DNA from 2 places in the Lysinibacillus sp. JK80 genome. Region 1 is predicted to be linked to the other one. Evidence: a T-box and tRNA genes for the amino acid it is inferred to sense, from the RefSeq annotation. Region 1 holds a T-box; the other holds one or more tRNA genes.
What was found. A T-box is a leader RNA that pairs with one kind of tRNA and senses whether it is charged. The one in region 1 lies ahead of leuS (leucine--tRNA ligase), so its partner is inferred to be a tRNA-Leu.

Region 1 (5,699 bases):
TAATGCTGTTGCTTCTGCTATGGTAGGCCAATCCGAAGTGTTCATAACTGTTAAAAAGCAATTAGATAAGATTGCACCACAACGTATGTATACATTATGCGCTTCTGCTATGTCGACTGTTTCGATGTCAGTAGTTGGAGCTTATATGACGATGATTGAGCCAAAGTATGTTGTTACGGCCATTGTATTAAACCTGTTTGGTGGATTTATTATTGTTTCCATCATTAATCCATATACTGTGGATGAAAAAGAAGATATCTTAACAATTGAAGATGAACAGAAGCAAGCGTTCTTTCAAATGATTGGCGAATATATTATGGATGGCTTTAAAGTAGCCATCATTGTTGGGGCAATGCTTATTGGTTTCGTAGCATTAATGGATTTAATCAATTCATTATTCGATATGATTATCGGTATATCTTTCCAAGAAATATTAGGCTATATCTTTGCGCCAATCGCTTTCCTAATGGGTATCCCATGGGCAGATGCTGTGGCTGCTGGCGGTATTATGGCAACCAAATTAGTAACAAACGAATTTGTTGCTATGATTAACCTTGGCGATGTTGCCGAGTCCATGAGTGAACGTACATTAGGTATTATTTCTGTATTCCTCGTATCTTTTGCCAACTTTTCATCAATCGGGATTATTTCGGGAGCTGTAAAAGGTTTGAATGAAAGGCAAGGGAATGTCGTTGCTCGATTTGGACTAAAGTTGTTGTACGGTGCTACACTCGTAAGTATCCTAACAGCTATTATTGTGGGATTGATTATTTAATTGTATCAGGAGCTATTTATTGAACTGCACTCAGTTAGATGGGTGCAGTCCTTATTTTATTGCTTAAGCTCTAAATTAAAAAATGTACATTACTAAAATTGAATTTAGTAATGTACATTTTTATTTTATATCTCTTTATTTTACGACAATATTGACAAGTTTGCCTGGAATAACGATGATTTTCACTAAGCTCTTTCCTGCCATGTATTCTTGAACCTTTTCATCAGCAAGTGCTACTTTTTCAATATCCTCTTTTGAAGCATCTTTTGCTACGACGATCTTAGCACGAACTTTACCAGCAACTTGTACAGCAATTTCTACTTCATCATCCACAAGCTTTGCTTCATCATATGTTGGCCATTGCTCATATGAAAGAGTTGAATCGTGTCCTAATAGTTGCCATAGTTCTTCTGCAATATGTGGAGCGATTGGAGCTAGCATTTTCACAAAGCCTTCAGCATAAGTCGTTGGAATCACATCAGCTTTATAGCAATCATTAATAAAGACCATCATTTGTGAAATAGCTGTGTTAAAGCGGATGCCTTCATAATCCTCTGTCACTTTTTTCACTGTTTGGTGGTATGATTTTTCAAGTGATTGATCGTTAGACACTTGAATTTTTGCTGAAATTGCGCCATCTTCTTCACTGACAAATAGACGCCAGATACGGTCTAAGAAGCGACGTGCTCCATCTAAACCATTTGTAGACCATGCAACAGAAGCCTCTAGTGGGCCCATGAACATTTCATATAAACGTAATGTATCGGCACCATGTGACGTAATGATTTCATCCGGGTTGACAACATTGCCCTTAGATTTAGACATTTTCTCGTTACCTTCACCTAGAATCATTCCCTGGTTAAATAATTTTTGGAATGGCTCTTTTGTATGAACAACACCTAAATCATAGAGAACTTTATGCCAGAAGCGAGCGTATAGTAAATGTAATACAGCATGCTCCGCACCACCAATATAAATATCAACAGGTAACCAACGTTTTAGTAACTCTGGGTCTGCAATCGCCTCTGTATTTGTAGGGTCGATATAGCGTAGGAAGTACCAGCTCGAACCTGCCCACTGCGGCATTGTATTTGTTTCACGACGTCCTTTTTTACCTGTCTCTGGATCGACAACATTTACCCATTCTTCAATATTTGCTAATGGTGATTCACCAGTACCTGATGGACGGATATTATCTGTTTTTGGTAGCATTAAAGGTAATTCTGATTCTGGAACTGGCGTAATCGTGCCATCTTCCCAATGAATCATTGGAATTGGTTCACCCCAATAACGCTGACGGGAGAATAACCAGTCACGTAGACGATAAGAAATTTTCTTCTCCCCTACACCTTTTTCCGCTAACCATTCAATGGCTTTCGCAATGCCATCTGCTTTATTTAAGCCATTCAGGAATTCAGAGTTAATATGTTGACCATCACCTGTAAATGCTTCTTTGCTAATGTCTCCACCTTCAAGTACAGGAACGATGTCTAAGCCAAATTCAGTTGCGAATTCATAGTCACGTTCATCATGTGCTGGCACCGCCATAATAGCACCTGTACCATAAGACACTAACACATAGTCAGCAATCCAAATCGGCACTTTTTTACCGTTAATCGGATTCACTGCATAAGCACCTGTAAATACACCTGTTTTTTCTTTCGCTAAATCTGTACGCTCTAGGTCGGATTTCATTTTAACTTTCTCTAAATAAGCCTCAACAGCTTGGCGTTGGTCAGCTGTTGTAATTTGTTCCACTAATTTATGCTCTGGTGCAAGCACACAGTATGTAGCACCAAACAATGTATCAGGACGTGTTGTGAAAACTGTGAAGTTTTGATCTGAACCGTCAATGGCAAATGTCACTTCTGCCCCTTCTGAACGGCCAATCCAATTGCGTTGCATATCTTTAATAGATTCAGGCCAATCAACTTCTTCTAAGTCATCGATTAAACGATCAGCATAGGCTGTAATTTTAAGCATCCACTGCTTCATTGGTCTGCGTTCTACTGGATGACCACCACGCTCTGATTTCCCATCAATTACTTCTTCGTTAGCTAATACCGTGCCAAGTGCTGGACACCAGTTAACAGCTACTTCATCCACATAAGCTAAACCTTTCTTATAAAGCTGGATAAAAATCCATTGTGTCCATTTATAATACTCTGGATCAGTTGTGTTAATTTCGCGATCCCAATCATAGCTGAAGCCTAGCTCTTGAATTTGACGTTTAAATGTCGCAATATTTTTAGCTGTAAATTCAGCTGGATCATTCCCTGTATCAAGTGCATATTGCTCAGCTGGTAAACCAAAAGCATCCCAGCCCATTGGATGAAGTACATTATAGCCTTGCATACGTTTAAAGCGTGATAGAATATCAGTTGCCGTATACCCCTCTGGATGGCCTACATGTAGTCCTGCGCCAGATGGATAAGGGAACATATCTAAAGCAAAGAATTTAGGCTTCGCTGTTTCATTTTCAGTTTTAAATGTTTTGTTATCAGCCCAATATTGTTGCCACTTTTTTTCAATTTGTTCATGATTAAAACTCATTTTTTTTCCTCCTTCGATTGATCGTGCTGCTCTCCATCATAATTGACAAAATATTTAAAAAATAAAAAAACTCGCCCCTTTCTTATAGAAGGGACGAGAGAATTTGTACTCCCGCGGTACCACCCAAATTAGTGATTACACTCGGCTCAAGCTTCCTTAACGCGGAAGAAACGACACACGCTGTTTCACGCGGGCAGACTCAGAAGGCGAGTTCAACTTGCATTCTTACTAGCTCCCACCAACCGCTAGCTCTCTAAAAAGAACCACAAATCTACTATTCCTCATCACAGTCTTTACATGATATTGCATTTATTCTAATGGAAAGTATTGAAAAGCACAAGCCTTTGTTTACAGCTTACCCATTACTGAACAATTAAATCCTTTTCTTCCTTAGACTTTGATAAATCCTGACATTCATGAAAAGCAAAGTGCTGACAACCAATACATTGATTGACGTTTAAATAATGGAAAGCTTTTGTAATCGCTTCTCCAGTATGCTGAAAAAAATGCTGCGCGCCTATTTTATCGTAAAGTCCATTGTGCTGAAGAGCATCCTTTAAATCTCCTTGCACACCCGTTACCAAAATAGTACCGCCCTGTGCTGTATAATTTTCAATGATATTACTAAAATATGCTTCTCCAGTAGAATCCATAAAGGGCACTTTCCCCATCCGTAATATCAAAACTCTTGAGTGCTGATGCAAAGTACTTTCAATCGTTTGTTCAAACATTTGTGCAGCACCAAAAAACAACGGCCCTTCAATTGTGTACATACTAATTTGCGGGCAATCATGCTGCTGATGCACTACATGTGGCTGTACCTTTTCACTTTTATTTGAATGATCTGGAAGTACTTTTGTAACAACAAGCTTTTCACTCATGCGTTTTGCAAATAATAGCACAGCCAGCACAAGCCCTACCTCAACTGCTAATGTAAGACTAGTGAATACCGTTAATAAAAAGGTAATCAATAATACCAGTGAGTCGCCTGATTTTAATTTTGCGATATGTGAAAAATGATGTCGTTCACTCATATTCCAAGCTACGACCATCAATACCGGAGCCATGCTTGCTAACGGAATATGAGATGCATATGGAGCTAATAACAATAATGTGATTAAAACAAACACACCATGAATGATACCAGACATAGGAGATACTGCGCCTGTTTTGATATTGGTCGCTGTACGTGCAATGGCGCCTGTTGCTGGAATACCACCGAATAAAGGCGTCACAATATTAGCAATCCCCTGACCGATTAACTCACGATTACTGTTATGCTTACTATTTGTCATCCCATCCGCCACAACTGCCGATAATAAAGACTCAATACCACCTAGCATTGCAATGACAAACGCTGGGCCAATAAGTTGTTGTAATCGTTCGAGCGTGATGTTCGGTAAGGCGAAATGAGGTAATGTATTAGGAATTTGACCATAAGCCGTTGCAATGGTAGCAACTTGTCCTGAAAAGAAGAAAGTTGCCATAAGTGTAGAGACAACGATACCCGCTAATGCTCCTGGAACCTTTGGAAAAAACTTTGGAGTTATCATTATTGTCGCCAAGCATACGACAGCAGTAAGAATACTATACGTATTTGTCGTACTAAGCTGCTTAATGATTTCCTGTATGTTGGCGATAAAATATTCATGCCTTTTAACATTTGTGAGCCCTAGAAAGTTAGCGATTTGACCTGTAAAAATAATCACTGCTATCCCTGCTGTAAAACCAACTGTTACAGGACGTGGAATAAACTTAATTAGAGTCCCTAACTTAAAAAAGCCCATGACACAAAGCAATACCCCTGCCATTAAACCCGCAAGTAATAAATCTTCATAGCCATAGGTAAGAACAATCCCCAATAGAATTGGCACAAACGCCCCCGTAGGCCCACCTATTTGATATTTAGAACCTCCAAAGAGAGAAATAAGAATACCTGCAATGCAAGCCGTATAAATCCCATATTCAGGTTTCACACCCGATGCTATGGCAAAGGACATGGCAAGTGGAATAGCAACGATTCCCACAATAACCCCTGACAATAAATCCTTCTTTACATGTTGAACTGAATATCCTTCAAAGCGTCCTGTAAACAGTGACTTCATAGATAAATCTTCCCTTCGAAATAATAAGCAAAGCCCAATTTTTCATCATCATTGATTTACTTATTCTCTTCGTCACCTTCATTACTTGTCATTTCCTCTAATCTCGAAATGGTATTAACCAAATGGTTATTAAAAATATCCTTTGCCACCCCAAGTAATGCACCAATCATTGGGTCACTTAAAGAATAATAAACTTTTTTTCCTTCCTTCACGCCATAAACAATATTTTTAGCACGCAATACACTTAATTGCTGAGAAACAGCAGA
Region 2 (5,699 bases), 690 kb from region 1:
AGGGAAATACGGTACCATTTATTGCGCGCTATCGAAAAGAGGTTACAGGATCACTTGATGAGGTGCAAATTAAAGCTGTAGAAGATCGTTATCACTACATACAGCAACTTGAACAACGAAAAGAAGAAGTTATACGATTAATCCAAGAGCAAGAAAAGCTTACACCAGAATTAGAGCAGACTATTCTTTCTGCAACAATCTTACAACGTGTTGAGGATTTATATAGACCTTATAAGCAAAAACGACGTACAAAGGCGACGATTGCAAAAGAGAAAGGTTTAGAGCCTCTTGCAGATCTCCTGTTAGCATTTAGTGATGATGCATTAGAGCAATTAGCAACTGACTTTGTGGACAACGAACAAGTTACTAATACGGAAGAAGCCCTGATAGGAGCTCGAGATATATTAGCAGAACGTTTTGCGGACGATGCCTCTATTCGTGAAAAAATCCGAGCTTATTCATGGAAAGATGGAATTCTTGTGACGTCTGTGAAAAATACAGAAATCGACGAGAAAAATGTTTTTGAAATGTATTACGAATATGAAGAGCCTGTTAGTCGCATTGTACCACACCGTATTTTAGCGATAAACCGAGGAGAGAAAGAAGAAATCTTAAAGGTTTCTATTCATGTGCCGGTGGATCGAGTATTAATGATTATGTGGAAAGAATGGATACCTGCAACTGGTTCGTCTCCTGCTATTGCAGAAGTTAAACTAGCAATCGAGGATTCGTACAAGCGTTTAATTCAGCCTTCAATTGAAAGGGAATTACGAAACGAGCTTACAGAAAAAGCTGAGGCACAGGCTATTCATATTTTTTCCGAAAATTTACGTAACCTATTGCTACAACCACCTATGAAAGGTAAATATGTTTTAGGGGTTGATCCAGCTTACCGTACAGGTTGCAAGCTGGCGGTTGTAGATGAAACTGGGAAAATGCTTGAGGTTACAGCTATTTACCCACATCCACCGAAACCAGATGTGGCAAAATCCAAAGCTATTGTAAAAGGAATTTTGGCAAAGTATCCAATAAGTATAATTGCCATTGGTAATGGTACAGCATCTCGGGAGACAGAACAATTTATCGCGGATGTATTAAATGAACTTACTACTGACATAGCCTATGTGATTGTCAATGAAGCGGGGGCATCTGTTTATTCAGCGTCTGAAATTGCACGTACAGAATTTCCTGATTTACAGGTTGAACAACGTAGTGCTGTCTCCATTGCACGTCGCTTACAGGATCCTTTATCAGAGTTAGTGAAAATTGAACCAAAAGCTGTGGGTGTAGGTCAGTATCAGCATGATGTTTCTCAAAAAAAATTAAATGAATCGCTATCTTTTATAGTAGAAACAGCTGTTAACCAAGTTGGTGTAGATGTAAATACGGCTTCATCATCACTCTTACAATATGTTTCTGGTCTATCAAAAACTGTTGCAGAGAATATCGTAAAGACGCGAGAGGAAAATGGTCAATTTACTACACGTGCGCAATTAAAGAAGATTCCAAGGTTAGGCGCCAAAACGTATGAACAAGCTATTGGTTTCCTACGTGTCCCAGAAGCAAAAAATCCGTTTGATGCTACAGGTATTCATCCTGAAAGCTATGCCCTTGCTGAGCAAATATTAGCAGAGGCTCAAATAGATAAAAAAGAGTTAGGGACACAGAAGGCAGAGGATGCTATTGCAGCACTAAATATCCAAAAATTAAGTGATGTGCTTGGAGTAGGAGTTGTGACAATTCAAGATATCGTGGATACCTTAATGAAACCTAGTCGTGACCCACGTGATGCATTCCCACAACCATTGCTTAAGACTGATGTATTAAAAATGGAAGATTTAAAAGTAGGTATGGAATTGCAGGGGACGGTAAGAAATGTAGTAGATTTCGGCGCATTTGTTGACATTGGCGTGAAGCAAGATGGACTTGTGCATATTTCTAAACTCCAAAATAAACGTATTAAGCATCCATTAGAAGTTGTGGCACTTGGGGATATTGTAACTGTCTGGGTTGAACAAATAGATGTAACGAAAGGGCGTATCTCTTTAACGATGCTTCCTCCTAAAAATCAAGCATTAGTTTGAGTACTAAATTTTTGCCACACTGTCTATACTACGCAGTGTGGTATTCTTGTTGTTAGAGGTGATTACTGTGGACAATCAAGAATTACAAGAGCTTGTTCGTCGCTTATCTTTAGAAAACTTTCAGAGGCCTTTTCTGCATCAAGCCTACTTTAATCCGAGATTACGGTCAACGGGAGGACGATATCTTTTACAATCCCATAATATTGAGATTAATCCTAAAGCCTATGAGTTATACGGTTTGAAAGAGATTCAAGGTATTGTTTTACACGAATTATGCCATTATCACCTACATATTGAAGGTAAAGGGTATCAGCATCGAGATAAAGATTTTAGAGAATTATTAAGGAAAGTAGATGCCCCTCGATTTTGCGCAGTTTTACATGTCCCGAAAGCTACAGTTAAAAAACAACGACGACGCTATACATATACTTGTGTCAATTGCCACCAATTATATATACGGAAAATAAAAATGAATGTTGAAAAGTATTGTTGCAGTAAGTGTTTGGGGAAATTAAAATTAGTAGAGTAAAAAAAGTTTAAAAAATAGTTGACGTTTTGTTGAGTTGTCCCTATAATAGTAAAAGTCGACAAGATAACGACGACAACATAACATGAATTATTCCGAAGTAGCTCAGTTGGTAGTAGCACCTGACTGTTAATCAGGTTGTCGCAGGTTCGAGTCCTGCCTTCGGAGCCATGGCCCCTTGGTCAAGTGGTTAAGACACCGCCCTTTCACGGCGGTAACACGGGTTCGAATCCCGTAGGGGTCATTTTTCATAATTTAATGTAAATAATATTTTGGTCCCGTGGTGTAGCGGTTAACATGCCTGCCTGTCACGCAGGAGATCGCCGGTTCGATCCCGGTCGGGACCGCCACTTATTGGGGTATAGCCAAGCGGTAAGGCAACGGATTTTGATTCCGTCATGCCTAGGTTCGAATCCTAGTACCCCAGCCATTCATTTCTTAATTCGAGCCATTAGCTCAGTTGGTAGAGCATCTGACTTTTAATCAGAGGGTCGAAGGTTCGAGTCCTTCATGGCTCATCTCTTTAAGAAAAAGAGTTGACTTTTTGAATTATCATAGTATAATAAAAAAGTTACTAATTGAATGCGGTCGTGGCGGAACGGCAGACGCGCTAGGTTGAGGGCCTAGTGGGGGCAACCCCGTGGAGGTTCAAGTCCTCTCGGCCGCACCAAGTCAATTAATTAATTTCATATGCGCCCGTAGCTCAATTGGATAGAGCGTCTGACTACGGATCAGAAGGTTGTGGGTTCGACTCCTGCCGGGCGCGCCATTTTTAAGAAAATATATGCGGGTGTAGTTTAATGGTAAAACCTCAGCCTTCCAAGCTGATGTCGTGAGTTCGATTCTCATCACCCGCTCCAAAAAAAGTGTTGACAACCTCTTGGTTGTATGGTAAATTTAAATAGTTGTCCAAAAGGGCGATGACATGAACCTTGAAAACTGAACAAGCAAAACGTAATCAATAAAGTTTTAAGTAGCTAGCTTCGGTTAGTGAACAAAACAAAAATTTTGGACATCAAACATGATGCCAGCAAAACAATTTGAGCTAATCAAATTTCTTTTATGGAGAGTTTGATCCTGGCTCAGGACGAACGCTGGCGGCGTGCCTAATACATGCAAGTCGAGCGAACAGAAAAGGAGCTTGCTCCTTTGACGTTAGCGGCGGACGGGTGAGTAACACGTGGGCAACCTACCCTATAGTTTGGGATAACTCCGGGAAACCGGGGCTAATACCGAATAATCTCTTTTGCTTCATGGTGAAAGACTGAAAGACGGTTTCGGCTGTCGCTATAGGATGGGCCCGCGGCGCATTAGCTAGTTGGTGAGGTAACGGCTCACCAAGGCGACGATGCGTAGCCGACCTGAGAGGGTGATCGGCCACACTGGGACTGAGACACGGCCCAGACTCCTACGGGAGGCAGCAGTAGGGAATCTTCCACAATGGGCGAAAGCCTGATGGAGCAACGCCGCGTGAGTGAAGAAGGTTTTCGGATCGTAAAACTCTGTTGTAAGGGAAGAACAAGTACAGTAGTAACTGGCTGTACCTTGACGGTACCTTATTAGAAAGCCACGGCTAACTACGTGCCAGCAGCCGCGGTAATACGTAGGTGGCAAGCGTTGTCCGGAATTATTGGGCGTAAAGCGCGCGCAGGCGGTCCTTTAAGTCTGATGTGAAAGCCCACGGCTCAACCGTGGAGGGTCATTGGAAACTGGGGGACTTGAGTGCAGAAGAGGAAAGTGGAATTCCAAGTGTAGCGGTGAAATGCGTAGAGATTTGGAGGAACACCAGTGGCGAAGGCGACTTTCTGGTCTGTAACTGACGCTGAGGCGCGAAAGCGTGGGGAGCAAACAGGATTAGATACCCTGGTAGTCCACGCCGTAAACGATGAGTGCTAAGTGTTAGGGGGTTTCCGCCCCTTAGTGCTGCAGCTAACGCATTAAGCACTCCGCCTGGGGAGTACGGTCGCAAGACTGAAACTCAAAGGAATTGACGGGGGCCCGCACAAGCGGTGGAGCATGTGGTTTAATTCGAAGCAACGCGAAGAACCTTACCAGGTCTTGACATCCCGTTGACCACTGTAGAGATATAGTTTCCCCTTCGGGGGCAACGGTGACAGGTGGTGCATGGTTGTCGTCAGCTCGTGTCGTGAGATGTTGGGTTAAGTCCCGCAACGAGCGCAACCCTTGATCTTAGTTGCCATCATTTAGTTGGGCACTCTAAGGTGACTGCCGGTGACAAACCGGAGGAAGGTGGGGATGACGTCAAATCATCATGCCCCTTATGACCTGGGCTACACACGTGCTACAATGGACGATACAAACGGTTGCCAACTCGCGAGAGGGAGCTAATCCGATAAAGTCGTTCTCAGTTCGGATTGTAGGCTGCAACTCGCCTACATGAAGCCGGAATCGCTAGTAATCGCGGATCAGCATGCCGCGGTGAATACGTTCCCGGGCCTTGTACACACCGCCCGTCACACCACGAGAGTTTGTAACACCCGAAGTCGGTGAGGTAACCTTTTGGAGCCAGCCGCCGAAGGTGGGATAGATGATTGGGGTGAAGTCGTAACAAGGTAGCCGTATCGGAAGGTGCGGCTGGATCACCTCCTTTCTAAGGATTATTTCGGAATACAAACCTTGGGTTTGTAAGATTACGTTTTGCGTTCAGTTTTGAAGGTTCATTCTATCTGAATGAAACACTTCAAAACTTGTTCTTTGAAAACTGGATAAAACGACATTGAAATTGTAACAAACACATTTATTTTTTAAGTTTTTTATAGGCTTAATAACTTGGTTAAGTTATTAAGGGCGCACGGCGAATGCCTTGGCACTAGGAGCCGAAGAAGGACGGCACTAACACCGATATGCTTCGGGGAGCTGTAAGTGAGCTTTGATCCGGAGATTTCCGAATGGGGGAACCCACTACGTTTAATCGCGTAGTATCTTGACGTGAATACATAGCGTCTTGAAGGCAGACCCAGGGAACTGAAACATCTAAGTACCTGGAGGAAGAGAAAGAAAAATCGATTCCCTGAGTAGCGGCGAGCGAAACGGGAAGAGCCCAAACCAAGAGGCTTGCCTCTTGGGGT

Region 2: it encodes a tRNA-Leu, which carries the amino acid that the T-box ahead of leuS (leucine--tRNA ligase) is inferred to sense. The anticodon was not compared.

What each region holds. Positions count from the first base shown of each region.
Region 1 is NZ_CP058997.1:3,445,996-3,451,694, forward strand. Features, by position in the region: gene HXV90_RS17230 (NupC/NupG family nucleoside CNT transporter) at 1-775, shown strand, start outside; gene leuS (leucine--tRNA ligase) at 911-3,328, opposite strand; T-box leader at 3,415-3,625, opposite strand; gene HXV90_RS17240 (SulP family inorganic anion transporter) at 3,691-5,433, opposite strand; gene HXV90_RS17245 (ArsR/SmtB family transcription factor) at 5,490-5,699, opposite strand, start outside.
Region 2 is NZ_CP058997.1:4,132,440-4,138,138, reverse strand. Features, by position in the region: gene HXV90_RS20735 (Tex family protein) at 1-2,084, shown strand, start outside; gene HXV90_RS20730 (SprT family protein) at 2,152-2,613, shown strand; tRNA gene HXV90_RS20725 (tRNA-Asn) at 2,705-2,781, shown strand; tRNA gene HXV90_RS20720 (tRNA-Glu) at 2,783-2,854, shown strand; tRNA gene HXV90_RS20715 (tRNA-Asp) at 2,885-2,960, shown strand; tRNA gene HXV90_RS20710 (tRNA-Gln) at 2,966-3,040, shown strand; tRNA gene HXV90_RS20705 (tRNA-Lys) at 3,056-3,128, shown strand; tRNA gene HXV90_RS20700 (tRNA-Leu) at 3,195-3,280, shown strand; tRNA gene HXV90_RS20695 (tRNA-Arg) at 3,303-3,379, shown strand; tRNA gene HXV90_RS20690 (tRNA-Gly) at 3,397-3,470, shown strand; rRNA gene HXV90_RS20685 (16S ribosomal RNA) at 3,670-5,221, shown strand; rRNA gene HXV90_RS20680 (23S ribosomal RNA) at 5,403-5,699, shown strand, end outside.